Regions from separate parts of the Paenibacillus sp. FSL R7-0331 genome, predicted to be linked through region 1. Evidence: riboswitches for the same ligand, from Rfam matches in the RefSeq annotation. Region 1 holds a riboswitch; each other region holds the start of a gene.
What was found. Region 1 has a riboswitch for cyclic di-AMP ahead of R70331_RS00140 (resuscitation-promoting factor). Riboswitches for the same ligand answer to the same signal wherever they lie in the genome.
Positions count from the first base shown of each region.

Region 2: linked by a shared signal. The riboswitch ahead of R70331_RS16090 (APC family permease) and the one ahead of R70331_RS00140 (resuscitation-promoting factor) in region 1 are both predicted to bind cyclic di-AMP.
Region 3: linked by a shared signal. The riboswitch ahead of R70331_RS02325 (hypothetical protein) and the one ahead of R70331_RS00140 (resuscitation-promoting factor) in region 1 are both predicted to bind cyclic di-AMP.
Region 4: linked by a shared signal. The riboswitch ahead of R70331_RS26935 (KamA family radical SAM protein) and the one ahead of R70331_RS00140 (resuscitation-promoting factor) in region 1 are both predicted to bind cyclic di-AMP.

Region 1 is NZ_CP009284.1:23,661-31,627, reverse strand. It holds gene R70331_RS00140 (resuscitation-promoting factor) at 108-1,271, opposite strand; cyclic di-AMP (ydaO/yuaA leader) riboswitch at 1,564-1,792, opposite strand; gene R70331_RS00135 (TatD family hydrolase) at 1,991-2,761, opposite strand; gene R70331_RS00130 (HD domain-containing protein) at 2,816-4,099, opposite strand; gene R70331_RS00125 (AbrB/MazE/SpoVT family DNA-binding domain-containing protein) at 4,407-4,661, shown strand; gene rsmI (16S rRNA (cytidine(1402)-2'-O)-methyltransferase) at 5,554-6,465, opposite strand; gene R70331_RS00115 (tRNA1(Val) (adenine(37)-N6)-methyltransferase) at 6,462-7,238, opposite strand; gene yabA (DNA replication initiation control protein YabA) at 7,307-7,672, opposite strand; gene R70331_RS00105 (PSP1 domain-containing protein) at 7,701-7,967, opposite strand, start outside.
Region 2 is NZ_CP009284.1:3,824,566-3,832,532, reverse strand. It holds gene R70331_RS16105 (ATP-binding protein) at 1-699, shown strand, start outside; gene R70331_RS16100 (DsbA family protein) at 794-1,549, shown strand; gene R70331_RS16095 (disulfide oxidoreductase) at 1,549-1,980, shown strand; cyclic di-AMP (ydaO/yuaA leader) riboswitch at 2,206-2,365, shown strand; gene R70331_RS16090 (APC family permease) at 2,501-4,318, shown strand; gene R70331_RS16085 (ABC transporter ATP-binding protein) at 4,508-5,314, shown strand; gene R70331_RS16080 ((2Fe-2S)-binding protein) at 5,350-6,171, shown strand; gene murB (UDP-N-acetylmuramate dehydrogenase) at 6,330-7,241, shown strand; gene R70331_RS16070 (protein YmzB) at 7,302-7,643, opposite strand; gene R70331_RS16065 (hypothetical protein) at 7,917-7,967, shown strand, end outside.
Region 3 is NZ_CP009284.1:528,802-536,768, forward strand. It holds gene R70331_RS02300 (ABC transporter ATP-binding protein) at 1-636, shown strand, start outside; gene R70331_RS02305 (ABC transporter permease) at 629-1,936, shown strand; gene R70331_RS02310 (hypothetical protein) at 1,981-2,172, shown strand; gene R70331_RS02315 (TraB/GumN family protein) at 2,282-3,517, shown strand; gene R70331_RS02320 (hypothetical protein) at 3,656-3,856, shown strand; cyclic di-AMP (ydaO/yuaA leader) riboswitch at 3,868-4,064, shown strand; gene R70331_RS02325 (hypothetical protein) at 4,177-4,596, shown strand; gene R70331_RS02330 (glutaredoxin family protein) at 4,727-4,966, opposite strand; gene ytxJ (bacillithiol system redox-active protein YtxJ) at 4,963-5,289, opposite strand; gene R70331_RS02340 (ThuA domain-containing protein) at 5,455-6,096, shown strand; gene R70331_RS02345 (CHAD domain-containing protein) at 6,213-7,124, opposite strand; gene R70331_RS02350 (lipoate--protein ligase family protein) at 7,358-7,967, shown strand, end outside.
Region 4 is NZ_CP009284.1:6,182,214-6,190,180, forward strand. It holds gene R70331_RS26910 (copper amine oxidase N-terminal domain-containing protein) at 1-509, opposite strand, end outside; gene R70331_RS26915 (hypothetical protein) at 668-1,774, shown strand; gene R70331_RS26920 (cysteine hydrolase family protein) at 1,871-2,362, opposite strand; gene R70331_RS26925 (mannitol-1-phosphate 5-dehydrogenase) at 2,463-3,677, opposite strand; gene R70331_RS26930 (HAD family hydrolase) at 3,714-4,397, opposite strand; cyclic di-AMP (ydaO/yuaA leader) riboswitch at 4,809-4,953, shown strand; gene R70331_RS26935 (KamA family radical SAM protein) at 5,098-6,261, shown strand; gene R70331_RS26940 (DUF6612 family protein) at 6,338-7,252, opposite strand; gene R70331_RS26945 (beta-galactosidase, LacZ type) at 7,474-7,967, opposite strand, start outside.

The DNA of each region.
Region 1 (7,967 bases):
CTCCCCTTCTTTTTGGCTAAAGAATGTATAAGTGATGAGCTAGCCCGTTCATAAAGTGCTACCCTCACTATATCGTATAAACCGTTAATTTGCAAAAGACGGCCGCCTTAATTCAGTTCGGGCTTCACGGGTCCAATCACATAGACTGTCCGGGATTTACGTCCGAAATTGCGGGCGTGGCTCAGTGAATCGTAGTAAACATCGATCTTATTGCCTTTAATGGCACCGCCTGTATCCTCTGCACGGCGGAATCCCAATCCCTCAATATACACCCACCAGCCGATAGGTATTACACTTGGATCAACTGCAATAGTCCGGCCTTCAGTTACGCGCGTTCCCGAAGCCGTTTTTGTTCCGATGCCGGGCTCTTCCGAAGAATAAGCGGTCATCGACACATTTTTAATCATTCTTTTGTACTCAAAGTCTACGCCTGCCTTGTGCACGACGTTGGTTGTTGCCGCTACTTTTTTAGCTGAACTGGAGGTAGTTGTTTTGGTTTTGGTAGTGGTTGCTGCAGCAACAACAGGTGTCGGAAGCTTCTTGGTACCAACGGCAATAATCTTGTCTTTGGTAACGGTCTGCACTTCCTTGCCGATCAGGGTCTTCGAGACCAGCTCACCATCCTGATAAATCTTCTGGTAATGCTGGATGATGGCTCCCGGCTTGCCTGCCTGTGCAACTCTTACGTCTCCCTTATACAGGGAAGGATCTGCGGTTTTGATGACTTTGAAGGGCAAGCTTACTGTCTGCTGTACCGTTTGCTTGGTAATACGGACAATCTTGACTTCCATGTCAGGTGTAACTGCGGTATCAAGCGAAGGGAAAATCTTGTCGTCGCCGTCCAGGCTGTAGCCCAGCTTGGTAATGGCATCTCCGAGTGAGTCCTCGGTAGTATAAAGCGTCTTGGTCGCGCCGTCTGCAGTAAGCGTAAGCTTCTGGGCACGGGTAATGGTAACACGGTCGCCGTCCTGTATTTCATCGGTAAGGCCTATGGATACTACGTCATGCGGCGTCAGCGTAATCTGCTCCTTGGCCAGCACATCGCTGAGCAGCGCTTCACGCGTTTCAAGCGTAAGCACTTCTCCGTCTATCACTAAGTTAATAACTTTATTGCCTTGACCGTGTACGTAGAGCAGAATTAACAGCGCGATAACAATAGATACCGCACCTGCAAGCGAAAGTACGCGAGGGTTCACTTGCTTCAACCGTAATGCGAAAGACCTGCTGGATGATTGCGAATCATGGGATACCTCTGGTTGGAATACGCCCATTCTCTCCATCCTCCTTACATAGCCCCGTCGTCCAAATAGTATATCAAAAGTTGACTGAATCATATCTGACGAAACTAAGTTTGAGATTGCAACAGGATACGCCCGCATAACTTCAGCGTTTCCTGCTCATGGATCGCCTGCCCGGCATAAAGAATCCCAGAACCTGTTATATAACAGTATGCTGGGTACATCCGCATTATTCAAAACAAAAAAAGCCCAAAAGAGTTCTATAGAGGACTCTTTCGTGGCTTCTCCGGGTGTTAAAATACGCGGGAATGTGTATGCACGAGGTTTCCTCTCTTACTTGCGCTTACGGGGTTAGCTGTCGGGTTCGGGCATAAGAGAGACGCCCTATCTCAGGTCACCCGCTCACGGCGGTTGCCCTCAAATTCACCCCAAAGACCACGTGAAGAAATCAAATAAAGTCTGCGGCATTTCCTGGTTGTACTCTATGTACGCTCATGCGGCAGTGCATTATTGGTTCCCCCGTTCTCCATACGGAGACTCAGCGAGACGATCCATGAATCAGTGACTGTCACAGTAACAACAGCTCACTGCACTGAAAAGATGATATCCTGTTTTGATGCATGTTGTAAAGGACGGTTCAACCACGTTTACGCAAAAAAATGATTAAAATATTGTAATATTCGGCCATTTTAAGATTAAAAAGATTTAATATATCGCTTATACTTCTTTTTTCACCTGTTTTCCTTCCGATTTCAGACAATCCCAAATCGTTCCAGTGCGTTCGCATACGTAATTTCAGCTAATTCCTGTAAATCAATCCCTTTTATTTCCGCCGCTGCTTCTGCCACCAGTTTTACATAACTGCTTTCATTGCGCTTGCCGCGGAAGGGGTGGGGAGTCAGATATGGCGAGTCCGTTTCAATCAGCAGACGGTCGAGTGGCGTCTTCGCCAGCACCTCTTTTGGTACTCTGGCATTCTTGAAGGTAACCGGTCCGCCGAAGCCCAGATGGAAGCCCAGATCAAGACACATTTTTGCCGTTTCCCAGCTGCCCGAAAAGGAGTGCATAACACCGCCAACCTCATTTGCCTTCTCCTCCCGCAGAATCCGGACGACATCCTCATGAGCATCACGGTTATGGATACAGATTGGCATATTCAGTTCACGGGCCAGCCCGATTTGCTTACGGAGTACCTCATGTTGTATCTCTTTGGGAGAGGTATCCCAGTAATAATCCAGCCCGATTTCTCCGATAGCCACCACTTTGGGATGGCTGCACAGGGAAGCGATCCATTCCAGATCCCCGTCCCTCATATCGACCGCATCAACCGGGTGCCAGCCGACCGCTGCATAAATATAATCATAGGATTCGGCCAGCTTCATGGTTGTCGGGATGGTTTCCCGGTTAAAACCAATGTTAATCATCTTCGTTACTCCGGCCTCCCTGGCCCGGGAGATCACTTCCTCGCGGTCCTCGTCGAATTGCGGAGCATCCAAATGGGTGTGTGTGTCGAATAAGCGCATTAAGCAGCTTCCTTCCTGTCCTAATTTCTATGATGAATACCAACTTTTTTTGTATTATTTTGCAAAAATCTCAGCAATGGAGGACGGCAGCTGTGAAAGTGCTTTCTGCAGCTTGTCCTGCGGGAAATAAAGATGATACCGGCCGCGGTGAATTCCGCTGATAGAGCGGACAATATCTGAGACCTCTGAGATTTCCTTCAGCCTGTCATAGCGGTCAAGCAGCAGAATCTGTTTGCTGTCAAAAGCGTCACCCGGGCGGAATACATCATAGGGAAGATCTGTCGGAAAATCAATTTCCAGGTCATATTCGGCATTTAGTCCGGCTGCAGCGAAGCTGCGGCGGATTTCGTCAATTGTTTCAGTATCCAGGTTATCCGTCTGTACATATTTATACAGTTTACGATGTATAAAACGGCTGCACAAGTCACTCAGCAGCTCATCCTGCTCCAGAGTCCACTGCATAAAGGCTGTCTGCATCATCGCTTCATCCAGCAGCAGGTACTGCTGTACGGTTACCTCGCTTCTGAATAAGTCACCCAGCGGCTCAATCATGAAGCCGAAGGTATAACCGCTCTGAAAGAGCTCTTTGGCCCTGCGCAGGATCTGCCGCAAAATAATCTCCGAGCTGCGGGTCACCGGATGAAAATAGACCTGCCAGTACATTTGGTAACGGGACATCAGGTAATCCTCTATGGCATGCATTCCTGATTCTTTAACTACAACCCTGCCATCATAGGGACGCAGCATTCTTAGAATCCGGTCAATATCAATCGTTCCGTAGTTAACTCCGGTGTAATAGGCATCCCGCAGCAGATAATCCATCCGGTCGGCATCAAGCGGCCCTGAAACCAGATTAACGACAATTTCATGTTCATAGGTTTTGGAGATTACCGAAGCCACCTTCTGCGGGAAATCCTCGGCTACCTCCTTTAGAATCGCTGTGATCTCCGTGTCCTCCAGAATAATCCGGCAGGTCCAGTCCTCGTGGTTCATTTCAAAGGCTTCTTCTATAGAATGGGAAAACGGGCCATGCCCCAGATCATGCAGCAGGGCTGCGCACAGGGTCAGCAGGCTTTCTTCCGGCATCCAGTCCTTATACCCGCTCCGTTCAAACTGTGAAATAATCCGTCGTGTAATTTCATACACTCCAAGGGAGTGCGAGAACCGGCTATGCTCTGCACCATGAAAGGTAAGATAGGAGGTGCCGAGCTGGCGGATCCGCCGCAGGCGCTGAAATTCCTTGGTATTAATCAGACGCCAGATAATTGTTTCCTGAACATGGACATAATTGTGAACCGGATCTTTAAAAACCTTTTCCTCTGACAGCAGCTGCTTCATGGGATCAACTCCTTTTTCCATAATTTAATTAGTAATTGATTGGAATTAAGTCTATAATAATGAATTATGTCATAGTTTGTCGAATAATGACATTTCAGATATTCATAAATCGACACCCCATTTTAATGCGCTTTTCCGGGGAATCGGGATAACTGCAGGGATTATAAAAGTTTTCTTTCAAAAATTCCTTAAAATTAGTCTCAAAAAAGGTTGACTGTTTTGGGAATGGTTGGTATTATAAGTATCATAAAACGGTGAACAATGTCGAATAATGACGCTTTTGAAATTTGAGAGGAGCAAGATTGCAATGATGAAATCAACAGGAATTGTAAGAAAAGTAGACGAGCTTGGACGGGTTGTTATTCCGATCGAATTGCGCCGTACGCTGGGCATTGGAGAAAAAGATGCGCTCGAAATTTACGTGGACGGTGAGCGGATCATGCTTAAAAAGTACGAGCCTGCCTGCATTTTCTGCGGAAACGCCGAGAACGTTACTTACTTCAAAGGAAAAATTGTTTGTCACGAATGTATTTCTGCTATTCCTACCCCTGTGACAAATTAAATCAAATCGGTTATAATAAGAACTAATCCAATTGTTAATTCTAACCTTTTTATATCTCCTTGGCCTCCCGTACATGCGGGAGGTATTTTTTTGCTTTCATGACGGGGGCTTCCCCCGTTATCCGCCTTTAATTTAAATCTCTTACTTCTTATATATCTTAAACCATAATAATTAAGCCAACATAAAATTTCTTTTCTTACCCTCCCAAACCCTCCCTGACAGGGAGGGTTTGGGAGGGCCCCGGCCCTCTGGACACCCGGAAGCTTGTCTGATTTGGCAGCAGCGCGGATAAATGGATTGTTCGGCGGAAGACCGGCCCTCTTTCGGGCACGCCCTCAGGGCCTTGCCATGCGAGGGACTCCCCTCATAGGCGGTTTACCTATGAGGGCTACGCGATTTACAGGACGCTCCGGCGTTACTGCCGAGCGGGGCGCGCTCTCCCTGCGGGAATCGCTTACTGCAGTGTTTGCTAGTGGCTGAGCACGAGCGGCCTTACTCCTTGGAACCGCTCTCCCTGCGGGAATTGCTCACTGTGCTGCTTACCAGCGACTTGAGCACTGACTACTTTCCTGCCGGAGGCGCTCTCCCTTCGGGAATTGCTTACTACAGTATAATAACTGTATTTTCTGCAGTTAAATTACTCCATATTGGTCGAAAAATAACTTTAATTGCATTTTGTACACTTAAATTCATATAAAACCTCATTAATAAGTATTTTCTTTAAAAATAAATGTATATAATACATCTATATCTAATAAAAGGAATAAAATGTGGCAAATAGGTGTACAAAATGTAGTTATTTTTATAAAAAACGCTAAGCGAGAGAATTATTGATGCTCTTTAGCTTATTTGAACATGAGATTTAGGTCGGGCTCTTACAGTTAGCTTCCCCTCATTCCCGCTCCAGCAGAGCATTATAAATGTCCCGCTTTGCAAGGCCACGGTCGGAGGCTGCCTTCTTCATGGCATCCTTACGTGTCAGGCCGGATGTTTCGTGGTGGGCAACATGCTGCTCGATGCTGAGCTCGCGCCACCAGGAGGACTCGGCCAGCTCAGCCTCCTCCTTGCTTTCTCCCTCAACCACGATGACATATTCCCCAAGCGGCGGATGCTCGGACAGCCAGGAGATACACTCTTCGATTGTGCCCCGCAGGAATTCTTCGTAGCGCTTAGTCAATTCACGGGCCAGGACCACACGGCGGTTACCGAATGCCTCCTGCAGGTGAACCAGCGTCTTAGCTACTCTGTGCGGTGATTCATAGAAGAGCAGAGTACTTTGCACAGCACGCAGGCCGGATAGTACAGTACGGATATCCTTACGCTCACGCGGAAGGAATCCGATGAAGGTAAAACCTGCGGTCGGCAAGCCGGAAGCAATTAAAGCTGACAAGGCGGCGTTAGCTCCGGGTATCGGAATGACTGGAATACCGTGGCTGACAGCCAGCGCAACCAGATCTGCGCCGGGGTCGGAAATGGCCGGCAGACCGGCATCGCTGACCAGTGCGAGATTTTTACCTTCTATTATATAGCGTATTAATTCGGGTCCGCTGGCCGCCTTATTATGCTCATGATAACTGAACAGCATCGAGGGTGTTATCTCAAAATGGCTTAGCAGCTTGCGCGTCTGTCTTGTATCCTCAGCGGCGATAATGTCACACTCCTGCAACGTACGTACCGCGCGGTAGGTCATGTCCTCCAGATTACCGATCGGCGTAGCCACCAGATACAGGCAGCCGCTTCCTTCCGGTGCACCAGAGCCCGCTTCTGTATTCTTTTGAAAACTGCTTTGGCATGTTATTGTCATTGGCTGTTATCCTCTTTATTTCCATAATAGATGTCCATAATTTCCGGACAGTATTGATTGTCATCATTATATACGATCAGCGGCGGTTGTAAACGTACCTCGGGCTTGCCGTCACGCGCTGCTTCTATTAAGACCATATTGGCTTCCAGATGGGCCCGGGGATGAACAAAACGGATGAGCTTAGGCTCCAGCCTGTACTGTCTCATTAAACTGAGGATGTCGACCAGCCGCTGGGGCTTGTGCACCATGCTTACTTTTCCTCCAGTACGGACAAGCCGCACGCAGGCCTGAATAACCTCCTCCAGCGTACACCCGATTTCATGCCGCGCCATAGCCTGATGCGAATTCAGCTTAAGATCGCTTCCGTTAAGCGGCATATACGGCGGATTCACCGTTATTGCATCGTAAACACCGTATCCGGCTGTAGTATGCAGCTCACGCAAGTCTCCTTCATGTATCTGTACCCGTTCTTCAAGGCCGTTCAGGGCAACACTGCGGCGGGCCATATCCGCAAGACGCGGCTGAATTTCAATTCCCTCGATAGAAGCCTTGGTGCGCGTGGTCAGCAGCATGGGAATTACGCCGTTTCCGGTACATAGATCCAGCACTCTGCCCCGTGGCGGGACACCAGCGAACCGGGCCAGCAGTACAGCATCCATAGAGAAGCTGAATACCTCATCACTCTGAATAATACGCAAATCATGAGTCAGCAGATCATCGATCCGCTCTGACGACTGCAAAGGAACAGGTACTTCATTAAAAGAATTCATCATTATAATCTCCTAAAGTGTATAAAATTCAAAAAAAACCGTAGGCGTAAATCTCCTACGGCTGGATATCCTCATTTATTAAGAAAAGAAAGACAGAACAGGCAGTCACCCTCTGTGCGTAAATGTCCGAAATAGACATTACAGATGTGAAAGCCTTCATGGTACAAGCGGGCCAGGTTATCATAACCTTCTCCGACGACCTCCTCTGTTCCTTCAGCGGCAGCCAGCAGTGCTTCTGCTTCAGCTGTATCCACGGCCGGGTCCAAAGGTGCTTCCCTTTTCAGTATTTTGCGGAGCTGTTCATTTTCCAGACTGAGCCTTTGATTGGCTTCCATCAGTTCCTTGACCGTCTGTTTCCAATCTCCGAGAGTGGCGCGCATCGTCTCCATCTGCGCTTCCATCTCCTGCATGTGTGCAAATATATTTTTCTTCTCCAAGTTTCCACCCCGAAAGTAACCTTATGGTTTACTTGACGACAACATCATCCATTGGAAGTTCCTTAACTTTGCCCACTTCAAACAGCTGTACATGAACCGTACGGCTTCCGGCATTAATTCCAACCACCTTGCCTTCTCCCAGTGAGGTTACGACAAGCTTGCCTACCGCCGGCATTTCTTCCTTTGTGCTCTCATAATTATCATGCTCAAACTTCAGGCAGCACATTAGTCTTCCGCATAAGCCCGAGATCTTAGTCGGATTCAGTGAAAGGTTCTGGTCCTTGGCCATCTTAAT
Region 2 (7,967 bases), 3.1 Mb from region 1:
GGGATCAATCAGCTCCTTGCCGATGACATTGCCGAACCCGGTCAGCAGGAGCTGCTGAGGCTGCAGTATAACAGCAGTCAGGCGCTGCTGAGTGTCGTGAATGATGTGCTGGACTTCTCCAGGCTGGATTCGGACGGGTTGCAGCTGCGCAGCGAAGCTTTTCCGCTTCAGGCACTGCTTACGGAATGTTCCGAGCTGTTCGAGTCGGCTGCGAAGGAAAAGGGACTGCAGCTGAAGCTGCAGGTTACCGGGGATATTCCTGAATATGTAAAAGGGGACAGCCTGAGAATCCGCCAAATTCTGGTGAATCTGATCGGCAATGCCGTCAAATTTACGCCTGACGGCGGGGTGACAATTGAGGTTGGGTTCAGCTCAGTAGAGGGCACAAAAGGAGAATATACTTTTCGCATCAAGGATACCGGTATTGGCATCCCTGCGGATAAGCTGCCGCTGTTATTTCAACCCTTTACCCAGCTGGATGCCTCACATAACCGGCAGTATCCGGGCACCGGGCTTGGGCTTGCGATCTGCAGGAAGCTGGTGGAGCTGATGGACGGGAACATCAGAATTAACTCAGAACCCGGTACCGGGACTGAGGCTGTTTTCAGCCTGATGCTTGATTCAGGACAGATGGAGGGCGAAGAGTCCCGGGACTTTAGTGAGCCGGACTCCCTGGAGCTGAAAACGGAGGCTGTATAAGCTTAGGTTTGCCAAAGTGAGAAGTTTAATTATATAATTTTAAATTATATGATTCATATTCAACGGGTCCCGCGGGACAGAAAGGAACTCTCACTTGAGCAAAAACAAACGCAAAAGCGCTGCACTTCCCCAGAAGAGCAAAAATGAGAAGCTCGTAGCGCAGATGGAGAACCAAAAGAAGAAAACACTGATAGTGATTGTTTCGACGATCGTGGTGGTGGCTGTTATTTTTGCAGGATTATTTATGCTGGCCGGCAGAGACAGCTCAACAGCAGGCACACCAGCTGCACCGGTTGAATTCAATTACAGTGAAATGTCGAGACTGGGCAGTGAAGATGCACCGGTCAAAATCGTGGAATTCGGCGATTACAAATGCCCGGCTTGCGCCCAGTTTGCAGGTGTAATCAAGCCGCAGATTGTTCAGGAATATGTAAATCAGGATAAGGCAGCCCTGTACTTTGTAAATCTGGCCTTCCTTGGTCCTGACTCAACAACGGCAGCCCTTGCAGCCTTGTCGGTTTATAATCAGAACAGCGATGCATTCTGGACATACTATGATGCTCTCTATGCGAATCAAGGCGACGAGAATAAGGAATGGGCTACGCCTGACTTCCTGGTCGAGCTGGCGCAGAAAGAGAAGCTGCCAATTGATTTCGAGTTGCTCCGCAAAGACATTGAAGACAAAACGTATAACAGCCAGATCCAGAGTGAAGTGCAGCTGGCTACAGCATCCGGCGTATCATCTACACCAACGCTGTTTGTCAACGGGGTAATGGTCAATGAGCCGTTTAATATGGAGGCTATTGATGCCCAGATTCAGGCCGCTTCCGAAGCGGCGGTTGCCCAGTGATGAGGTTCACTGCCTTTTGCCGGCGTCATTGTCTGTATCTGGCCTGGTTCGTATCCATTATTGCGGTTGCAGGGAGCTTATATCTGAGCGAAGTATTGAAATATGAGCCGTGCAAGCTATGCTGGTTCCAGCGTATCTTCATGTATCCGCAGCTGTTTCTGCTGGGAATTGCCACGTACCGCGGGGATAAAAAGATTATTCCTTACGTCTTGCCGTTAAGCATCATCGGCGGAAGCATCTCCATCTATCACTATGCAGAGCAGAAGATTCCTGCACTGAGCAAGGTGCTTCCTTGTACAGTAGGCGTTCCCTGCAATGTTGATTATGTGAATCTATTAGGCTTTATTACCATCCCATTGATGGCCTTGACCGCCTTCACGCTGATTACAATTTTACTGTGGACAGGACGCAAAGATACGGCAGGGGAATAGACCGCTGACAGCAGGCTTCAGCACATAATAAACCATGATTTTTTTGTCACAAATAACATCCGAAATACGTTAAAACCAAGATACAAAGGGATAATGCAAGAGAATGAAAGAGCCATTCATCCCCGATCTTGGAATTGCGTGTTTTGGATGTTTTTTCATGTCTTTTCATTTGTTTCACAGCTTTACTGGGAATGCTTTGTAGACTATCATTAAGCCTTGTGAGAAGTTGAATATGCGCTGAATTTTCCGCAGGGAAATCGGGGGAACCAAACTCGGCTGAAAGGCCGACGGGGTGAATCGGAAGCAGGCCGTAAAGGCTGTAACCGTAGGGCTTTCCACAGTCCGAATCCGCCAGCTAACCTCGTAAGCAAAGGTGGGATAATGACCATGCCAGAAGCATGCGGATCATTTCCGTATGCTTATTTTTGTGCCTGCATTTATGAAAATCCCCCTATGAAAACGATGAAAACAGCGCACGGTATAACCGGTTCAACTAACAAAGAGAGGAACTGTTACAACAATGGTAAGCAAGGTAAAACGACTATTGATCGGACGTCCGATGAAGTCGAACGAACACGATCATGAAAAGTTATCCAAGGTAAAGGCACTGGCTGTCCTGTCTTCTGATGCGCTCTCGTCTGTAGCCTACGGAACGGAACAAATTCTATTGGTGCTGGTGGCTGCGGGCTTCACTGCCATCTGGTACTCCCTGCCAATCGCGCTTGCCGTATTGGGCCTGCTGGCCATACTCATTCTATCCTACCGGCAGACGATTTTTGCCTATCCGCAGGGCGGAGGAGCCTATATCGTAGCCAAAAGCAATCTCGGTGTACCCACTGGCCTGTTAGCCGGCGGATCGCTGCTGGTCGATTATATTCTTACCGTTGCCGTTAGCGCCTCGGCGGGCACGGACGCGATCACATCGGCTTTTCCAGGCTTGCATGATCATACTGTACTTATTGCTGTTTCTGTTATTCTATTGTTAACGATCGTCAATCTGCGCGGGGTTACGGAATCGGCCTCTTTTATCGCAATCCCGGTATATTTATTCGTCGTTTCGATCTTCTTTCTGATCGGTGCAGGGGTGTTCAAATACTTGACTGTAGGCGCTCATGCCAGTGTTCCTGAAATCGGCTCGGCGGTGTCCAATGTCAGTCTGTTCTTATTATTAAAAGCATTCAGCTCCGGCTGTTCGGCACTGACCGGGGTAGAAGCAGTCTCCAACGCGATCCCGAACTTCAAGGCTCCGGCTGAAAAAAATGCCGCCAAAACGCTGATGATGATGGGGCTTATCCTCGGTCTGATGTTCACAGGTATTACCCTGCTGGCTTACTGGTATGGGGTTACCCCGGATGAAAAAGCAACAGTAGTGTCACAAATTGCGGAGTCAACCTTTGGCCGCGGCGGTTTGTACTTCTTCATTCAAGGGGTTACGGCTGTCATCCTCTTCCTGGCTGCAAATACGGCTTACTCGGCGTTCCCGCTGCTGGCCTTCATGTTTGCCAAAGACAAGTATCTGCCGCATGCATTTATGGTCCGCGGAGACCGGCTGGGCTTCTCTAACGGAATTATTTTTCTCGGCGTCCTGTCGGCGGTGCTGGTAGCTGCTTTTCACGGAAATACAGAAGGTCTGATTCCGCTGTATGCAGTCGGCGTATTTATCCCGTTCACACTGTCCCAGCTCGGGATGATGGTGCACTGGTTCAAAACAAGACCCAAGGGCTGGCAGAACAAGTTTGCAGTGAACACGGTCGGCATGCTCACTACACTCACAATTACTATGATCTTCATTATTACGAAGTTCTCCAGCGTGTGGATGGCCTTCATCTTCCTGCCGGTCGTCATGTTCGTGTTCCACCGGATTCACCGCCATTACATGAACACAGCAGACCAGCTGCGCATTTGCCCGGCAACCGATAAGCCGTGTATTAAAGGAAGTACCGTTGTCGTGCCTGTAGCCGGTGTAACCCGCGCCGTGCTTCATTCAATCAGCTATGCCAAGTCCTTGACGGATAATGTGGTGGCTGTATATGTAGGGTTTGATGAAGAGGAGATTCACCGGATGGAGCAGAAGTGGGAGGAATGGAATCCGGGTGTGCGCCTGATCGTTCTGCGTTCCCGGTACCGCAGCATCATCCGCCCGCTGGTCAAGTTTATTGAAACCGTAGAGTGGAAGACCGCTTCAACGGACCATATTACGGTGCTGATTCCGCAGTTTATTACGAAGCATTGGTGGCAGGCGGTTCTCCATAATCAGACCAGTCTGTTCATCCGCTCTTACCTCATGAATCAGAAGGATATTGTAGTTGCAACAGTACCGTACCATCTGCATAAATAGTCGGGGAATAGGAAAAGGGCTGCTCCCGTTGATGACGGAGGCGGCCTTTTTGTGTGAACTCTTGTACAACTTTCATATATTTGCGATAATGGTAATTGAGAAACAATATCAGTCGGTTGATAAACGATTTCAATTGGATAATCCAATTTCAAAGCATCACTATACATAAGTATTTAAGGAGTGGAGAACATGTCAGAACGATTGAATACAGAACAGCTTAGTATCGGGTACGCGGAAGCAACAATAGTGAAGGGGCTTAACCTGTCACTTCCAACCGGGAAAATCACCGCACTGGTTGGAGCTAACGGCTCCGGCAAATCTACAATTCTTAAAACAATGGCCCGGATCATGAAGCCCAAGAGCGGAAGCGTTATGCTTGACGGCAAATCTATTCATACCTTGTCTACCAAAGAAGTAGCCCGCCAGCTGGCGATCCTGCCGCAGAACCCGACGGCACCGGACGGGTTGACGGTGTCCGAGCTGGTCAGCTATGGCCGTTATCCGCATCAGAAGGGCTTCGGCACAATGACGCCGGAAGACCGTGAAATCATCGCTAATGCCATTACAGTGACCGGTATGGAGGAATTCCATGACCGCCCGATCGACCGCCTCTCCGGCGGACAGCGCCAGCGTGCCTGGATCGCTATGGCTCTGGCCCAGCAGACGGAGATTCTGTTTCTGGATGAGCCGACTACGTTCCTCGATATGGCCCACCAGCTGGAAGTGCTGCAGCTGCTGCAGAAGCTGAACCAGGAGGAAGGCCGGACCATTATTATGGTAGTCCATGACCTGAACCATGCCTCCCGCTACGCGCAGCATATGGTGGCGATCAAGGCAGGCACAGTCATCAGTGAAGGGGCTCCCGCTGAGGTTATGACTCCGGATGTGCTTCGTAAGGTATTCGGGATTGAATGTGACATTGTTGCTGATCCGCGGACCGGTGTGCCGCTGTGCCTGCCGTATGAGCTGGCGGCGTACAAGGCAGCCGGATTATAAATAGTTTAAGGGAAGCATCAGGAGGAGGAAATGAGATGACAGAAGAACAGGAGCAGGAACAGATAAAGGATTTCGGCAGCAAATTTGACCTTCATCCCGGTATCCCCGAAGGCACTAAGCATTCATTTAATGCCGGAGATATGGCTGATGAAGCCGGAATGAGAGCCTTTATCGAATGCTACAGGCCGCTGATAAAAGGGCTGGATGATAAGGTGGCAGCAACCTACTTTGCCGGAGCATTCGGAAATATTGCTCTTGCAGTCCAGTATGCGCTCACCGTAGCATCCGCTGTCCCTGTCGTCAGTCTGCAGAGGTTGTCTGTACATCTCATTCCTGCCGATGGATATTGGCGTGCGGCCTTTTCTCTGGGTGAATGGTCATTTGAGCCTGCTCCGGCGGAAGCCGGGCAGCGGAGAGAATGGCGCAATGAGCAGCTGATACGGTTCTACCGGGATACGGCTGCTCCGATGCTGTCCATGCTGTCCCGGGTCACCGGACTATCCGGTGGAGAAATCTGGGGACAGCTGCCTACCAAATTTAACTATTACCTGGAGGTCTTTACCTCGGGGGGGCTTCCTGAGCGCTTGTTGAATACGCTGCAGGACGATTACAGGTACCTGTGCGAAGAAATACCGGCAGAAATATTCGGTTTGAAGAAAAATCCGTTCCGCGTCCAGGTGCGCAAGCTTGAATCGCTGGCTGATCCGGATAAGACCGTGAATATGCGCAACCGCTGCTGCCTCTATTACCGGACCGAAGGAGGAAGCTACTGCTATACCTGCCCGCGGCTGAAAGAAGAGGAACGGGCGGTACGCCGGACGGAGTTCAGGAAACCGGCATCAGCAGGACAGGCATAGAAATAATATTTCATAAAATGTCCGCATAAACTCTATAAGCACAGCAGCAGCAACAGGCTCCCGTCATTGACAAGGGAGCCTGTTCGTTGTTACAGTTGTGGATGCCATCAATCAGGCTGATCACCGGATCATGTATTGATTATAAAGGAGCATGAAAGATGAACATAAGCCAAACCGAAAAGGATTTGCAGCAGCTTCTTCCGGACGGAACGGTAAGAAGCCGGGAAATGCTGAAGCCCTATGTATTTACACAAATCGGCGGCATTGCCGACATTCTGGCAACGCCTGCGAGCTATGAAGAAATTCAACGTGTGGTTACCTATGCCAAGGAGCAGGATATTCCTCTAACCGTGCTGGGTAACGGATCAAACGTTATTATCCGCGACGGCGGTATCCGCGGAATTGTGCTGTATACTTCTATTTTGGATAAGATGACTATAGAGAACGGTCTGCTGGTTGCCCAGTGCGGCGCCAAAATTATCGACGCATCCTCCTATGCGCTTGAGCGGGAGCTGACGGGTCTGGAATTTGCCTGCGGCATCCCGGGAACAGTAGGCGGTGCACTGTATATGAACGCCGGTGCTTACGGCGGTGAGATCAAGGATGTGCTGCACAGCGCACTTGCCGTGAATAAAGACGGTGAACTTGTTACGCTGCTGGGTGAGGAGCTGAAATTTGGTTACCGGCACAGTGTTTTTGCAGGCGGGGATTACATTGTACTGGAAGCGAGATTTGCCCTTCAGCCGGGAGAGCCGGCCGTTATCAGAGCCAAGATGGATGAGCTGACCGATCTGCGCGAGTCGAAGCAGCCGCTGGAATACCCTTCCTGCGGAAGTGTGTTTAAACGGCCGCCGGGCAGATTTGCCGGACAGCTGATTCAGGAGAGCGGGCTTCAGGGTGTGAGAATAGGCGGAGCAGAGGTATCCCTCAAGCATGCCGGGTTTATTGTGAATGCGGATAATGCCACAGCCAATGATTACATCGGGCTGATCCATCATGTCCGTGCTGCGGTCAAGGATAAATTCGGCATTGAGCTGGAGCCGGAAGTCAGAATTATCGGGGAAGACTGAGCAGGAGGCCGCAGACAAGTGCTGCGGCCTCCTTTTTATTGCCCAATTAACAATGCTGCTTTAAGCCTGTCCGAAGGAGAGGGTGTATTTAGCCCGGTCTGTCTGCAGCTCCGCCCTGTCGGCTTCCGCCGAATGCAGCTGTAAGCCGCTTACAGCTATTTCATAGCTCGGCTGCGGAAGCGGTACAAGCTCACCGTCCCCGTTCAGCGTATTTCCGCTTCCCCTGAGAATTAAGGCATCCCCAAGATAATCGTCAATGACCTCCTCAGCCCCGCGGTAATCTACCGACTCCAGGCTGAAATGGACGGTATCGACATCGTCAAGCTCCTGCTTTGTAATGACTACCGTCTGTCCTGCTTCTGAATTCAACCAATCTTTAAGCTGCTGTACAGCTAGTTCCATAAGCGATCCCATCCTTTATGCAGGAGATTATATTCTATGTTACCCCGTTCGGCGGGATTGAATCCACCGGGTTATCCGGCTCCGGATGTTTGCCGGTAGCGGATGATGTGTACAATACGTTTATGCGTATTCGGCGCAATTTCCGTGAAATGAGGGAACACTGATGTGGGATGCATTATTATGGGGAGCTGAATCCGGTTCAGCAGTATACTGGAAGGGCTGTCCAGTACCGCAGGACTCAAGCAGGACGGATACAGCAAAGGAAAAGTGATATTGCTCTGGCTGAGTGTACTGGTTATTTCGACTGCATCTTCCGGAGCAGGC
Region 3 (7,967 bases), 510 kb from region 1:
GTCAGCGACCAGATTATCTATCTTGCCCGGCTGCGCGGGATGGCCGCAGGCGATGCAGACAAGAGCCTGCGCTACTGGCTGGACCGTTTCGAGGTTCCTGAGTACTACAACAAGAAAATTGAAGAGTTGTCGAAGGGTAATCAGCAAAAAATGGGCTTTATCGCCGCCGTTGTCCATAAGCCGAAGATTCTTGTGCTTGATGAAGCGTTTAGCGGACTGGACCCGGTCAATGTGGAGCTGCTGAAAGACACGGTCAAAGAGCTGCGTGACCAGGGAACAAGCATCCTGTTCTCCACTCACCGGATGGAGCATGTGGAGGAGCTGTGCCGGCACATTACGATTCTCGACCGTTCCAATACGGTGGTGCAGGGCGATATCCGCGAGATCAAAAAGAGTTATCCGCGCGAAGAGGTTATTCTGCGTACAGCCGGCGAGGTTGCCGGACTGGAGAGTATTGCCGGAGTAACCGCAGTGAAGCGGCAGGAACGCGGCTATGTACTGTCGATCAGCGATATCAGTGCAGCACAGCGTATTTTGCAGCAGGCCATTCTTGCCGGTGAGGTCGAGCATTTCGAGATTAAAGAACCGACGCTAAACCAAATCTTTATCAGAGCGGTGGGTGATTCGAATGAATAAGATGGGGACCATTATTGGATTTACTTTTAAGAATAAGGTGAAGACTAAAGCTTTTCTTATAACAACGCTTATTATGGTTATTCTGCTAAGCATTGGGATGAATATTCCTTATTTTATCAAGGTTTTCAAGGGCGAAGATAAGGCTGGCGATACCGGCAACCGCAGCCAGATTGCAGTAATCGCAGAGACCGGTAACCCGGCAGCCGAGCTGCTCCTGGCATCATCAGCTCCTGCTAATCCGGACAGCGATACGTTTGCAGTAACCTTCACGGCATTTGCTTCAGCTGATGATGCAGCGTTGAAGGAAGGTCTGGATAAGGGTACTATCGAAGGCTATCTCACTTTTGGTGAAGCAGCTGGTGAAGGACTTCCGCCTGTAACCTACTACAACGAGGACGGTGAGCTTGGCGGAGACGTGCAGACTTATCTGCAGAGCGCTCTGCAGGCGGTCAACACACAGCTGATTGTCGGTGACAAGCTGACAGACAGCCAGGTCGCCGCTATGTACGCCCCGGTAACGATTGATACACAGGAGCTCAGCGCCGATGGTTCCCAGGCCGGGGAAGAGACTGAACGGACAGCGGCAACGATCAACTATGTAGTTGTCTATGTCCTTCTGATCCTGTTCTTCATGTCCATTATGATGACCGGTAATATGATTTCGGCAGAAGTTACCTCAGAGAAAAGCTCCCGCATCATGGAGATTCTGATTACGAGCGCATCGCCGTTAACCCAGATGTTCGGCAAGGTCATCGGTATTTTCCTGGTCGGACTGATGCAGATTGCCATCATTGCACTCAGTGTGACTGCCAATCTCCTGCTGCCGCATAACTCCGGCATACTGGCTGATTTCGAGCTGGATCTGAGCCAGCTAAGCATCGGGCTGCTGGTCTACGGGCTGATCCTGTATATTCTCGGCTACTTCCTGTATGCCCTGATCTACGCGGCGGTCGGATCGATTGTCAGCCGTACAGAGGATCTTGGCCAGGCGGTAATGCCGATTATGATGATCGGCTTCGTGAACTTCTACGTTCCTTTATTCAGCATTTGGGCTCCTGATACTATGCTGGTCAAGGTAGCGAGCTACATTCCGTTCACCTCACCGCTCAGTATGCTGCTGCGTATCGGAGTCGGCCAGGTCGCTTTCTGGGAGATTATCGTCTCGCTGGTTATTCTGCTGGCAACCACATTTGTGTTCGGCTGGCTGGCGGCGAAGATCTATCGCACAGGCGTACTGATGTACGGCAAGCGCCCGAGTATTAAGGAAATCAGAAAAGCAATGAAGGCTTACAAAATCTAATGCAAACAATTATAAAAAATCTAAAATAAGAGGAGAAATTCACAATGAGTAAAAAAAATCAGAACTTCCTGTTTCTTGCAGTGTGCGTGTTGAACATGGTTATGTTTGGTCTTGTGATAGATACGAACGGTTCCCCGGTGCGTGATTTCATACAAGGATTAAGCGTGGGATTGAGTGCTGCAGCAGTATTTGCAATGCTGTGGGTAATGGCTAAGGAACGCAGAAGCAGAGCGTAAATGTATATCCGTACTTGAATAGTAAATTTTGTAACCCGAGTGTCTCAAGCATCCTGATTTTGCTTAATTATTATATGTGGACTATATGAAGCTGAAGGAGACTAAGTAAATGAGAAACTGGAAGCAAATGCTATTATCTCTTACCTTATCGGCAGGATTGCTTACTGCAACAGCAGTTCCGGCCATGGCTGCCCCGCAGCAGCCGGCAGTAAAAGTAAACAATCAGACCGTCGAATACAAGACGGGAGCTCCGGTCAACAATCAGGGCACCACGCTTGTTCCGCTCAGAGCTACGCTTGAAGCAATGGATGTGCAGCTGCAGAATGCGGCAGGTGACACAATCTATGCCATTGTAGACGGTAAAGCCATTACACTGAAGAGCAAGCTTACTGTAATCAACGGCGTGACCTACGCACCTATCCGGGTTCTTGGTGATGCAGCGGGTTACGAGGTAGGCTGGGATGCACAGACCCGTACGGTAGTTCTGAAGACCAAGGCAGCGGGTGACGGAAGCCAGAGTGCTGTAAGTACGCAAGGCGGACGCGGCTTCATGTGGGAAGTCGAGAGCAACGGCAATACCGTGTATCTGGTCGGCTCGATGCATATTGCAGATGACAGCTTCTATCCGCTGAGCAAGGAATTTGAAGAAGCCTTTGCCGGGTCCGATTATCTGGGCGTAGAAATTGATATCAGCAAGGCAGCTGATGAGGCATCACAAAAGCTGGTTCTGAACATGGGCATGTACCAGGACGGCACGACGCTGAAGGATCATATTTCCGGTGAGACGTATGCGAAGCTGGGTGAGGTGCTCAAGGAGGCAGGCCTTAAGACTAATGCGCTGGACCAGTTTAAGCCGTGGGTAGCGGAAACGACACTGAGCAGCCTAAAAGCAGCGACGGCCGGCTATGAGGCTTCTGCCGGAATTGACCTGTACTTCATACAGAAGGCGATTGAACGGAAAATTCCGGTTATGGAGCTGGAGTCTTATGAGTCCCAGCTGGGAATGTTCAATAACTTCTCCAAGAAGCTGCAGGAAGAGAACCTTCTTGCAGCGATTGAAAACTACGATGTAATTGATCAAAGCGTGGATATGATGGCCGAGATTTGGAAGACTGGCGATGATGAGCAGCTGCTGCTGCTGACGAACAGCTTTGCCGGAGACGCGGAATACTACAAGGCGATGCTGGTTGACCGTAATATCGGTATGGCTGACAAAATCGACGGCTATCTTAAGAACGGCAAGAATGAAGAGTATTTCATCGTAGTCGGCGCGGCACATTATCTGGGCGAGCATGGCATTATCAAGCTGCTCCAGGATAAGGGATATACTGTGGTGCGTAAATAATATAACAACAGAAAAAAAGTGCCCCTCCAGGATAGGAGAGGCACCTTTTTTCTGCCCGGCGGCGGCAGAATTTGCTAAGGGCTGGTGATCCGTCCGCCGATAGTGTACCCTTAGTACTAAGGAGTGGTAGGCTTGAACATGAATCTAAAAACCCCGGTATTAGTCGCGGGTTCCGTCCTGCTGATTGCGATTAGCAGTCTGCTTCAGCCGGATGGCAGCACCCTGCTAGGTGCGGTACAGACACTGCTGCTGGGTGTGGGAATCCTGGGCTGCCTGATGGCTGCCCTGCGGTTCGTGAAGAGCAGCAAGAACAGCAGCGGCAAAAAGAAAAAGAGATAAAAGATAACTACATATGAAATCCGCTTAATTTCCGTTACGGAAAGCGGGGGAACCAACAACCGGAGGACGCGGGTAAGCAGGCGGTGCCGGTTATGGGGTGAATCCTTGAGTCTGTGAGAAGCTTAAGCTTCTCACAGAGGGAAGGTAGGGCGACTCTCAACGCCCGAATCCGGCAGCTAACCTCGTAAGCGTATTGCAGAGAGGATCAGTATATTGTGACCGTTAACCGGACCGCAAAGGGCATCCTTTGCGGTTTTTTTGCTGTTCATTTAGAGATAAATAAATCCACATATAGAAGTAAGGCGGAAGGGGAGACGAAGATGGAGACAGCTATGGACACTCAGGAAGAGTATATACTCATTTGTGCGCCGACCAAGGCGGGAGAGCATTTTATTAAGCTGCTGATCATGAAGGGTGCACGGTTTGCGGGGCTTGCCAATAATCCGGCTGAGAAGCAGCGGCTGGCGGAGCTGGGGGTAGAGGTGATTTTTGAGGTGGATACCCGGCATCTGAATACCTGGCTCAGACCGCCGTTTCCGGTAGGCCGGATCTATCTGTTTGAGAGCAGTGTCGCTTTATGCTGCCGGTATGTGCAGATGTGCCGGACATGGACGTCAGGGCCGATTTCAGTGATTACGACCTCGATGAGGCCGAGGCTGGTCTATAAGGGGCTTGGAGCCGATAATGTCATCTACAGCCACAGCGGACATGTCAGCCATTTGGCTGCAGAGTGTGAATAAGGGGCATTGGATGTAGCGGGCCAACCGAGTGCAGATGCTGCTATATGTTTTAACCATAAAAAAAAGTATTCCCCGGGCTTCGGACCAGGGAATACTTTTTTTTGCTAATTATACTGAGTATAGAATGCTGTTATCTTGCAGCGGCAATCAGTTCCTCAAGCTCCGGCAGGTTAAAGCCTTTGACGGCCCGGTCACCGGATACCGTAACAGGGATACCCATAAAACCAAGCTTTTCAACTTCCTCCTGATAGACGGCGCTTGCCATAATATCGCGCACTTCAAAAGGAATGCCCTGATTGGTGAGCAGTTGTTTAACCTGATTGCAGTCACTGCAGCCTGCGGTAGAGTAGACAATTACAGGCTGGCTCATTTATCAACGGCCTCCTTGATGGCAGAACGGGTGATTTTCCAGTGGGAGGTGTTCCAGCTTACATCGCTGCCGTCCAGCAGAAAGATCTGCGGGGATTCATGCTTGATGCCGAACTCTTCGGCAATCTGATTGGAGACCGGACGGTCTTCAATGACATGGACAATGGCCGCCGGTGTATCCGAGCTTTGTACATAAGCCTGGAATTCCTCATGCGCCTTAGCGCTGATCGGGCAGGTAGTGCTGTGCTTGAACAGCAGCTTTTTGCCGGGCTGGCCGACATATTGGTGCAGTTCATCAGAAGTATGCAGCTGTTGAATAGACATCGTATATCACCCTCCTGTAAATATGAAATAGAACCTGTAATGATGATTGTAACATAGTTCAAAATTAAAGCAAAAGCCGTTTGTATTAACCTGGCGGAAGTGCTAAGGTGAAGGAGAAATACCTGGAAATGAAACAGTTTAATGGATGGAGAGGTGTCATTATTCATGTCTGAATTGAAAGCCCTTGCAATCGGCAGCTATACAGCGGTAAAATATCATCCGTTTGCCGGTGTGGATCAGGAGCTCCGGCAGATCCTGTCACCGGAATTTACAGTTGATGCATCTGAGGATTTCGGGCTGCTGAGCCCGCAGAGTCTTAAAGAGTATTCCCTGGTGGTCTCTTATACGGAGTTTTCCGATCATACCATCGCGCCTGCCCACAGCGGGGCACTGCTGGCTTATGTTGCCGGGGGCGGCGGCCTGCTGGTGGTTCATAACGGAATATCCATGCAGCGCAATCCGGAGCTCGGTGCAATGCTGGGCGGGCATTTCACCCATCATCCGGACTACACAGCTCTCGGAATCAATATACCGGCAGCCGTACGGGAGCATCCGATTGTGCAGGGAATCGACGATTTTGTGATTGAGGACGAGCCTTATTATTTCGATATGCACCCTTATTTTGAGACCACGGTGCTCGCAGAATATCTGCACGGCGGAGCGATGCGGCAGGCGGCCTGGTGCCATGAGTTCGGACTTGGCCGGGTGGTCTATCTGATGCCGGGACATCATCTGCCGTCCTTTTCGGTTGAGCCGTTCCGCAAGCTGGTTGCAAGAAGCGCGATGTGGGCCGGCAGGCTGATCTGATCGCAAGACCGGAGGAGGCGTTGCTGAAGCAGAACGCTTATGAGGGGCAGAACAAAAGGCGGGAAGCGGCATGACTGGCATGCGCTTCCCGCCTCCTTTATATTTATGGATCAGGACTACTGTTCAGCGGGGAGAGCACGGGGCTTCCCGGCTACCGGTACAACCTCGTTATGATATAGCGCTTCCAGAACCTCATTCTTAAGGCTGTCTGTGAAGGCGCTCCAGGTCTTTTTGCCGACACCGAGCTCGTCACGCCCTATGGACTGCAGAGTGTCCAGCCAGACCCGCTTATCGTTGATGATGCCGAGCTGCTCCTGAATATTCTTATAGTATTCCTCATGGGTATGAAATTTCTGATTAAGTGCAAAAGAAGCGGCATTCGCCGTATAGCGCAGCTCCTTGGCGGCAATTCTCAGGTTGTGCAGCGCTTCAAAAGCCTCCTCAGATTCCGACTCGGGTCCCTTAAACAGCGCTTTGCAGGTTTTTTTCTGCTGATCAAAGGCGACTTCCAGCTCGCGCATGACCACATTGGCATCCTTTTTTTGGGTCAAGGACTCAAGCGGTCCGGTAATAAAAGCCTCCCAGAGCAGGTCCAGCTCCTTCCCGGCAAGCTGCGGAAGCTCGGCTTCCAGCTTTTTGCGGTATTTTTTGCGCTGGTCCTGCTGATGCTTAATGACGGATTTGAGCAGTGCGGCTGTTTTGTCATCGCCGTCCTTTTTGGCTATTTTCCGCCGTTCCTTAAAGGATTCGATCAGCACATCGGCATCTCTGACCTTTCCGAGACGCTTTTGGGCTTTTTTGAACCGGGTGTAGAGCTCTCCGGCAGCAGAATGATCCGGGTCCAGTATGGACAGCAGTGTAAGCAGCTTACGGCTGTTCACCCTCGACTGATGAATATCCTCCTCGCCGAACCCCTTCAGTGCATCCTTGCTGTAATCACGGAAATTGACATAGAGCTTGATCATAGCCTGTTCCCATTGCCTTGTTTTGCTGATCTGCCTGTCCTTTGTCAGCTGTTCAGTGGTCATGCGGCATCACTCCTATACGTTGTGTACTGCTGTTGCATGAACGATCTTCCTTGATATAAGGATAACGGTTACCGGAGCTGATTTCAAATGATGTTGCCTGTCTTTTTTAGGCAAGGGGGAGGGGATGGGTTACAATAGAACAATATCTGTTATTACGGTAAAAAAGGACAGCAGACTGCTGCCGTGCATGCGGTTTGCTCCATATTATCCGGGGAAGAAGGGGAGCATCAGTGGTGGCTTATGAAGATTCAGGGTTGCTGGACAACCTGTTTGAGGGGCAGGAGCGTAGAACAGTAAGTGAGATTCCTGCAAAAATGGTGCTGTTCGAGCACCTGGCCGAAGACCTGACAGCTGCGGAGGTGCAGGATATGCTGCTTCCGTTCGCGTTCGAAGAAGCGCTGTGCCGTGACATCGGCGCCGGGCTGCTCCCGCCGTGCCTTCACATCTGGAGCCATCCCGGCGGGGTGGCGCTGGGACTGCGTGACAGCAGGCTGCCCCATGCGGCCGAGGGGATGGCCGGGCTTGAACGGGCCGGCTACCGCGCGGCTGTCCGCCATTCCGGCGGGGCGGCTGTGCCGCTCGACACAGGTGTAGTAAATGTGTCGCTCATTCTTCCGAAAGCCCCGGGCAAGCTGGACTTTCACGATGATTTCCGGCTGCTGGCTTCGCTCATTGCCGAAGCCGCAGCCGTGAGCCATCCGCAGGCGGCTGCACGGATCAGGGCAGGCGAAATCACCGGCTCGTACTGCCCCGGTGATTTCGACCTGGCAATCGGCGGCCGCAAGTTCTGCGGCATCGCCCAGCGCAGGCAGAGCGGCGCGTACTTCGTGCACGCGTTCGTGG
Region 4 (7,967 bases), 770 kb from region 1:
GAAGCAGAGGTGCTATAAAAGACATCGCCGTTTTTTTGTGAAACCCAGTAGGTTCTGCCTTGGGACGAAGCAACAGAGTAGCGCAGCTCATCTACAATGTTCAAGCTGCCCGCGCTTTTGTCATACACCGTTTTGCCGCCCAGCAGACTGACTGCGGACACCAGCGGCACATAGATTTTACCTTTGAGAATACGCGGCGCCTTAGTCAGGCTTGATGCAGTACCATCTACAGTTGCCCTGACAGTACCGGCAGTCAGGGTAACTTCGCGGCCTGGGCGGATCAGCTTTGCCGACTTCGCAGTCTGGTTCCAGCTGAGGGAGTAGCCCATACTCAGTGCCAGCTGCTGCAGCGGAACAAGCGTAGTTCCTGCCGTAACCACTTGGCTGCTCCCCATTGATGTTTCTTTGTAATTCAACATAATAGTACTGTCTGCGGCCGCTGCTGCCGATCCCGGACTTAAAGCGATGGCCGCGGCCAGAATACCGGCTGCGAGCTTCCAATTTCTCATTATGTAACGCTCCCCTATAATAGAATAGCTTCTGTACTATTGGACGAGCGTATTTGGAAAAAGTTTCTATTAATCAATTTTTCATAATAAGGTCCGCTGTTATACTAGTTATAAACATTCACTTTTATAGTTGAATGCTTTAAGGAGGTTAATCTATCGTGTTTAAAGACGTTACTTTTCCCGTACTATTACCAGATCCCGGTAATATTATTGCCATGCACGCATTAAATGCAACAGGATTGTGTCCAATATCCTTACTGGCCTTAAATCAGGAGGCGGAGCTCTGGCGGCTTGATCTGCATTCCGGGATTGCAGTCAAACTGCTGCAAGTGGATATTCCCGGGTTCAATCCGGCACATCCGCAGCAGCTTGTACTTTCAAAAAATGAACGATATGCCGGGGTCTCCAACCGCTTTGGCCAGCATGCTGCACTCTATGATTTGCAGAGTCTTCAAGAGGTGATGAAGCTGTCGAGAGACGATTATCATCATAATACATGTACGTTCCCCTTGGCCTTCACAGAGCTGGATAACCGCACCGTTCTTATAAAGGGTTCACAATGGAACCGGTTGGATCTGGTCGATGTAGAAACCGGAAAGCTGCTGACTGAACGAGAATCACCAGTGAACGATCATGAAACCAGGATAACACCGGAACATTACCTGGATTATTTCTTTGGCAAGCTGCATCTTTCGCCTGACGGGGAATGGATTATCAATACGGGATGGATCTGGCATCCTATCGGCAGGATCCGCGCCTGGCATCTTCCCTCCTGGGCCTCCAACCGCTGGGAAGCAGAGGATGGCCCTACCTTGCATAACGTGTGGGATTATTTGGAGGATTGGGATTACCCTATAGCTTGGATAGATGATTATACGTTCGCAGTATGGGGCAAAATCGAAACCGATTTATACGATGAAGAGGACGGCGGGCTGGATATCTATGGAGATGGAAAAGATTCCATGATGCTGGCATTCTTTGATGTGCGGACCGGAGAACGGATGAAATTCTTCGTGCGGATGCCGGAATTCCGCGTCAGCTCAGATCTAGACGATGTTTTTGTTTATCCGCATGCCCAGCTGGCACAGGTCCATCGAAAACTTGTGTTATGGGGACAAGACATCGGTCTTTCCGTCTTAAATCCTGATACCGGTGATATAGAGTACACTGAGCGGACGTTGTGTCCTGATCTATACCATGAGTCGGCCGGGCTATTCATCCAGACTGATGAATACGGCCGTTTTACCGGTCTGAAATTGATGTAACAACCGCTATGCTGCAGGTAATCTTTATATACAAAAGCCACTCCGTCTTGTCTGCAGAAAAAAAAAACTGCGGCAGGACGGGGTGGCTTTAGCTCTCTATTGGCTAATCAAATAATGAATCACCGGATACGAGATCAGGTTACGGTCTCTATAGGCAGCAGTGATCACGTCGCTGTGTGCACTCAGAATACCATTTTGCAGCAGCACCGGCCGGAAGCCCCGCTCACTTGCCCCGTTATAGGTAAACTGCACGCAGTGCTCTGCCGAGAAGCCGGAAATAATCAGCAGCTCAACGCCGTGATTCTTCAACATCTGCTCCAGCTCCGTCTTCCAGAATGCATTCGAATACTCCTTGGTCACCTTCAGATCACTGTCTGCCACCTGAATTTCCGGCATGATATCGTAGCGCTCCTTAGCCGCTTCCTCCATCCCTTCAATATCCTGAATATGAATGACCAGCTGATCCTTCTCCCGGAGCATATCCGAAACATAGTTGATATATTCACAGGCGCGGTCCAGTGTCTTCTTGTCTACGTGATCCCGCACATGAATTTCCTGCATATCAATGATTAAATAGCCCAGCTTCATTAAGGCCCTCCTTGTTGTAAAAAGATATGCCGATATCGTACAACATAATGGAAGGGAAGCCAAATGAAACTATGCTAAGCTGCAGTCAAGAAAACCCTATTCAGCCGGACAATCCGGATAAATCATGCTTCATCGCCGCGAACCCGCTGCCGGACATATGCGGATAGCGCAGGCACAGCTTGTTGTATTCGGCCAGGATGAGGGCGTGCAGCGGATGTTCCTTGGGAATCTCCAGGTTGCCAGCAATGGCTTCACGGACACCCTGAGTCCGGATAATCTGTTGAAGCTGTTGGGCTTCCGGGTCTTTAGGAGCGTCGAAGAACAGCGCAGCAGCAATTGCGGAGAGCAGATGCGGTGTCTTCAGACCAAGCTTATGGGCTTGCATCGCCGGCAGCACCAGTCTGTCCTTGGATGCGAGCTTTCTTAGAGGAGAACGCCCCACCCGGGCAACGGAATCGCTAAGCCCCGGATTCATGAACCGCCGCATTATTTTCTCAATGTAATTCTGATGACCCTGGGGGTCCAACCCGTACAACTGCACCAGCACCTTACCTGTCTCCTCCAGCACCCCGCGGACAAGCGAGCGGATACCCGGCTCCTCCATGGCCTCCTGAATACTGGTATGTCCCTCCAGATAACCGAAGTAAGCCGCGCTGCAATGACCTGTATTGACAGTGAACAGCTTGCGTTTAAGGTAGGGGTCAAGAGAGTCCACATAATGTGCACCTTCGATTTCTATATGGTCCTCAAGCAGATCCTCACGGGGAATCACCCATTCGCTGAACGGTTCAACGAGGATTTCAAGCGGATCTTTATGCTGCTGGACAGGGACGATGCGGTCAATCATCACGTTGGGGAAGGCGATGGAGATATCGGCCATTTCTTGGAAAGATCGCTTCATATGCGCATACACGGAGTTTTTGAGCCGTCCGCTGCTGTTAATTCCGTTCTCACAGGCAATCACATGCAGCGGCTTAAGATTACTATTGCAGAGTCTTAATTCAATCCCCCGGGCAATTGTGCCCGAGATATCATCCAGCGCCGAAATTCCTACTGCAGTCGTTACAATTTCTGCTTCCGCGATCGCATGTGCCACTTCCTCCGTATGATCCAGATGTAGGGCGGTCACGTTATTGATCATATAGCTGTCACGGTTTTCATTGGCAAGCGTAAGCGGATACTGCCCCTGTTCCTGCAGCCTGGAGATCTTTTGTTTATTCCTTCCAACAAAACACACTCTGTACCCGGAGCGCGACAGCATTGGTCCAATGAAGCCCCGGCCAATATTGCCCGCCCCAAAATGAACGGCATTCAATATAAATCCCCCCTTGTTAGATGAACTTATAGTTGTTTATGAATTCACAGCTTCGAAGCAGCGACGGCTGATCATATGATCAAAATCCAGCAGACTCAGACTTTCCACAGTATGATACGGTGTGGGCGGAGTGTCGAATTCGAGGAAGCTGGTAATGTCATTCGGAATGACCACACAGTTCATCCCCGCCGCCGCAGCCGCCCTGAAGCCGTTCGGAGAATCTTCTATGGCGACTGCTTCCTCTGGCGAAAGGCCGAGACAGGACAGTGCCTGATTATATAGCTCGGGGTCCGGCTTCACGTTAGCAACATGATCCGAAGTCCGGATGCAGTCAAAATAATCACGGATGCCCAGCTGCTGCAGATACCGCTCCACCCATTCCATCGAAGAGCTTGAAGCGAGTCCCATGTGCAGCCCGGCTTCTTTGGCGGCGTCCAGATAATTCTGCACTCCGGGGCGGATTGCCTCCAGCTCCATGAGCTTGCTGTGCCGCTGCTGGACAGACGTTCTGAATTCCATTTTATCAATCGGAAGCTGAAGCTCGGTCATTAAATACTCGTACGGGTTGAAGCTGTTCAGGCTTGTTCCGATACAGGTAGAATACTGCTCAAGCGTCAGCTCTACCCCGTGCTCCTCATAAGCCTCGCTAAAGGCGGTGTACCAGGCAGTTTCGGTATCGATAATCGTTCCGTCAAAATCAAAGATAATCCCCTTGATCAAAATCAATCATCTCCCTCGGTCTTATGGTATTGGTTTGCCTGTCAAAACCTTAACAAACGATTTTTGCATCCGTCAAGCGCGATAGCTGACATGAAAAGCGTTGTTTCCGCTTACAAAAAGCGGTGGTAACCGCTTCATCTGCGGGAAAAAGAAGCGCCTGCAGAGAAGCTTTCCGCCTGCCCGTCCTGCCTGTTCAACCCCTTGACAACCGCGGGTTATCCCGTTCCCCCCCGGGAGATTACAAGGTTAAAAAGCCCCCGCTGTACAAGCAGACGGTAAACATGACATCAAAAAAAATTTTTCGCACCCCAAAAAATGCCCTGTATTCCGGCCTTGCGGCATGAAGCCAAGCCTAACGGTGCAAAATTAACTTTGGCAATACTTTTGACTTTAGGAAACTTAGTGGGTTATACTTTAACCACGCTTAATTTCCAGCATTTACTGTCTGGAAAGCGGGGGAACCAGTCAATTGGGGCGAATCATTGAGCTATGCAATGTAGGGTACCATCTTACCCGAGTCCGTCAGCTAACCTCGTCAGTAGTGGATGGGTCTGCTTTTTTATGTTTCCAATAACATGAGACCCTTGTGCTAAGGGTCTCTTTTTGTGCTTTTTAAGAGGCCCTGCTGGCTGCCAGTTTGGCTTTTTGACATCAAGGCTCCCTCTTGTCTCGTCATTATGAGAACAAAGGAGAGATTCATGTGCAAAAGGTACGATACATAACCGACATTAACAAAATGGAAATGCTGCCCGAAGCAGAAAGGTCACGATTGAAGGAGATCACAGACAAATTTGTGTTTCGGGCCAACGACTATTACTTGTCCCTGATCGATTGGGAAGACCCGAACGATCCTATCCGCAGGCTGGTCATCCCAGGGGAGGGAGAGCTTTTGGAGTATGGGGAGTGGGATGCCTCCGATGAGGGGGCTAACTATGTGGTTCCCGGCTGCCAGCACAAATACCGGACGACGGCGCTCCTGATCGTCTCCGAGGTCTGCGGAGCTTATTGCCGTTATTGCTTCCGGAAACGGCTGTTCCGCAACGATGTCAAGGAAGCCCCTTCCGATGTTACCGCCGGTATCGAGTATATCGCCGCCCATCCGGAAATTAACAATGTTCTGCTGACCGGAGGCGACAGCCTGATTCTTTCTACGTCCAGGCTGAGGTTCATTATTGAGAGCCTGCGGGCCATTCCCCATGTCAAAATCATCCGCCTCGGCTCCAAGCTGCCGGTATTTAATCCGATGCGCATCTATCAGGACCCCGAGCTGCTCGACCTGATCTGCACTCACTCCACTGTAGAGAAGCGGATCTACATCATGGCACATATTAATCATCCCCGGGAGCTTACCCCGGAGGCAAAGCGGGCCGTCCGGGCACTGCATGACGCAGGCGCAATCATCGTTAACCAGACACCGGTGCTGAAGGGGATCAATGATGATCCTGCTGTTCTGGGCGAGCTGCTCGACCGCCTCTCCTGGGCCGGAATTACGCCCTATTATTTCTTCATTAACCGGCCTATTGCCGGCAACCGTGAGTTCGTCCTGCCGCTTGAGCAGGTGTACCGGATCGTCGAGGAAGCCAAAGCCAGAACCTCAGGCCTCGGCAAAAGAGTCCGGCTCTCCATGAGCCACTCCTCCGGCAAAATCGAAATTCTGGCTATTGAGCAAGGTAAAGCCTATCTCAAATACCATCAGTCCCGGGATCAGGAGTATGGTAAATTCATGATTCTCGATTGTCCTGAGGACGCTGAATGGTTCGACGACCTGCCTGGAAACGAGCAGTACTGGAGCAGACCTCTGAAGAAAAATGCGGGTGTATTGCCGGCTAATGTATCGTTGCAGGAGACTGTTACTGCAAAGTAAGGTTGACTATTGAAACAACGGCAGCCCCGGAGAGCTGAATATCCCCCGGGGCTGTTCATTATATCCAGTATAAGCTCTACTCCAGCTCAGCCGGCTTAACAATCGTTGCGGTCTTATTATTCTTAGAGTATTTGGCTTCAATCTTGGTGGTGTATATATCCTTCGCTCCGTCAGCAGCCAGTACATAACTCAGGTCAACGGTCAGCTTCTCTGTCTGCCATGTCTTGGTGTTAACGAATACTTTCCAGGTTACACTCTTTGGCTGCAGGGTCTCCCCATCCCACAGATTCTCCTGGTCATATAAGGTAATGACCGCCTTAGCTGCAGCCGGATCAGTCAGTGTAAACTGCATAACAGTCTGTGCTCCGGCAATGCTTACCTTCATTGATTTTTTGTAGGCTTTGACGGAATCCAGCATAGCTGCAGGATCATACTGGCCTTTGGAGTAAAACGTATCCCACTCTTCCTTCTCCAGGTCAATCCAATACTGCGCGTCGGGATCGATCGGCTCTCCGTCACCGTCCGTTACAGCATCAGTATTGCTGAACTCTTCACTATCCTCATAGCTTCCTTCAGAATCTGCGATAAGCTCACTGCCGTCTACCAAATAGTAAGACTCCTTAGCATTAGCGTACAGCTCGTAAGAAGTCTCCAGCAGGCTGACTTTTACACTGCCCGCTGCAGCAAAGGCAGGCAGGCGGTTAATATCCAGATTGAGTGTGTTGGTATTGCTAATCTTCACGCCGCCGCTCTGTACATCCTGTTTCTTGATTACATCAATGTGGAAATTCTTCAATGTCTTCGCCGCTGCCGTTACGTTGCTGATCACCTGATCCGCAGTCGGCACCTTAGCGGCAGGGGCCTTAGCAGCAGGTGTTTTGGCCGCAGCAGCCGACACTGTATCAGAACCCGCCCCCCCTCCAGCCGCTCCCGACAGCAGCACAGCCCCCGCTACCAGACTTGTGCCGATTGTTTTTAGTACCCTTTTCATCCCGAATCTCCCTCTCGGATTGCAATTCCCGCCACAGCAAGCCTCTCCCAAGACTGCCCTTCCGGGTATCCGATCATAATATGTTTGCCATGGGCACTTGTCCCACCCATAATTTATCATGGTGATAATTTCCTGTAAACGGTCCCCTGACCTATACAGTGTACGCAAAAAACAGCCCCGCTCTGAATACCATCAGAACGGGGCCGGCTTCTTTTACAATATTATCTCTCTCCCAAACCCAAACTGGACAGGAAGAATTCATATTCCAGCGGCTGGTCTGCGGGAATTCTGTATTCCGGATGAACCGGTGCGCCCCAGCTGTCGTCACCGCCGACGCCCATTTGTCTGCCGGCAACAGTTACTACAGTGTAGTGAACCTGCGGAAGCTCAAACGGATGAGCGGCATGCTCCAGCTCGAATGCAGTGTATGGTGACAAGGTACACTCTACAGGCGCGCTTGCCGGAGCTGAAATCTGCAGCCCGACTCCCGCTTTATCGGTGATGTTCACACGGCGGACGCCGGTGCGGTTACCTGATTCCTGCGGTACAAGATAGCGGGACGGCAGGTCCTGCACCTTCCGGCTGAATACGCCGAGTCTGGCGCCGAACGCACGGTCAATGTAGTTCTCCTCAGGCCCCATCGCGTACCACTCGGACTGCTCATAGTCAGCGGACATCTTGAAGGACAAGGCTACGATCGGCACATCCGGAAGAC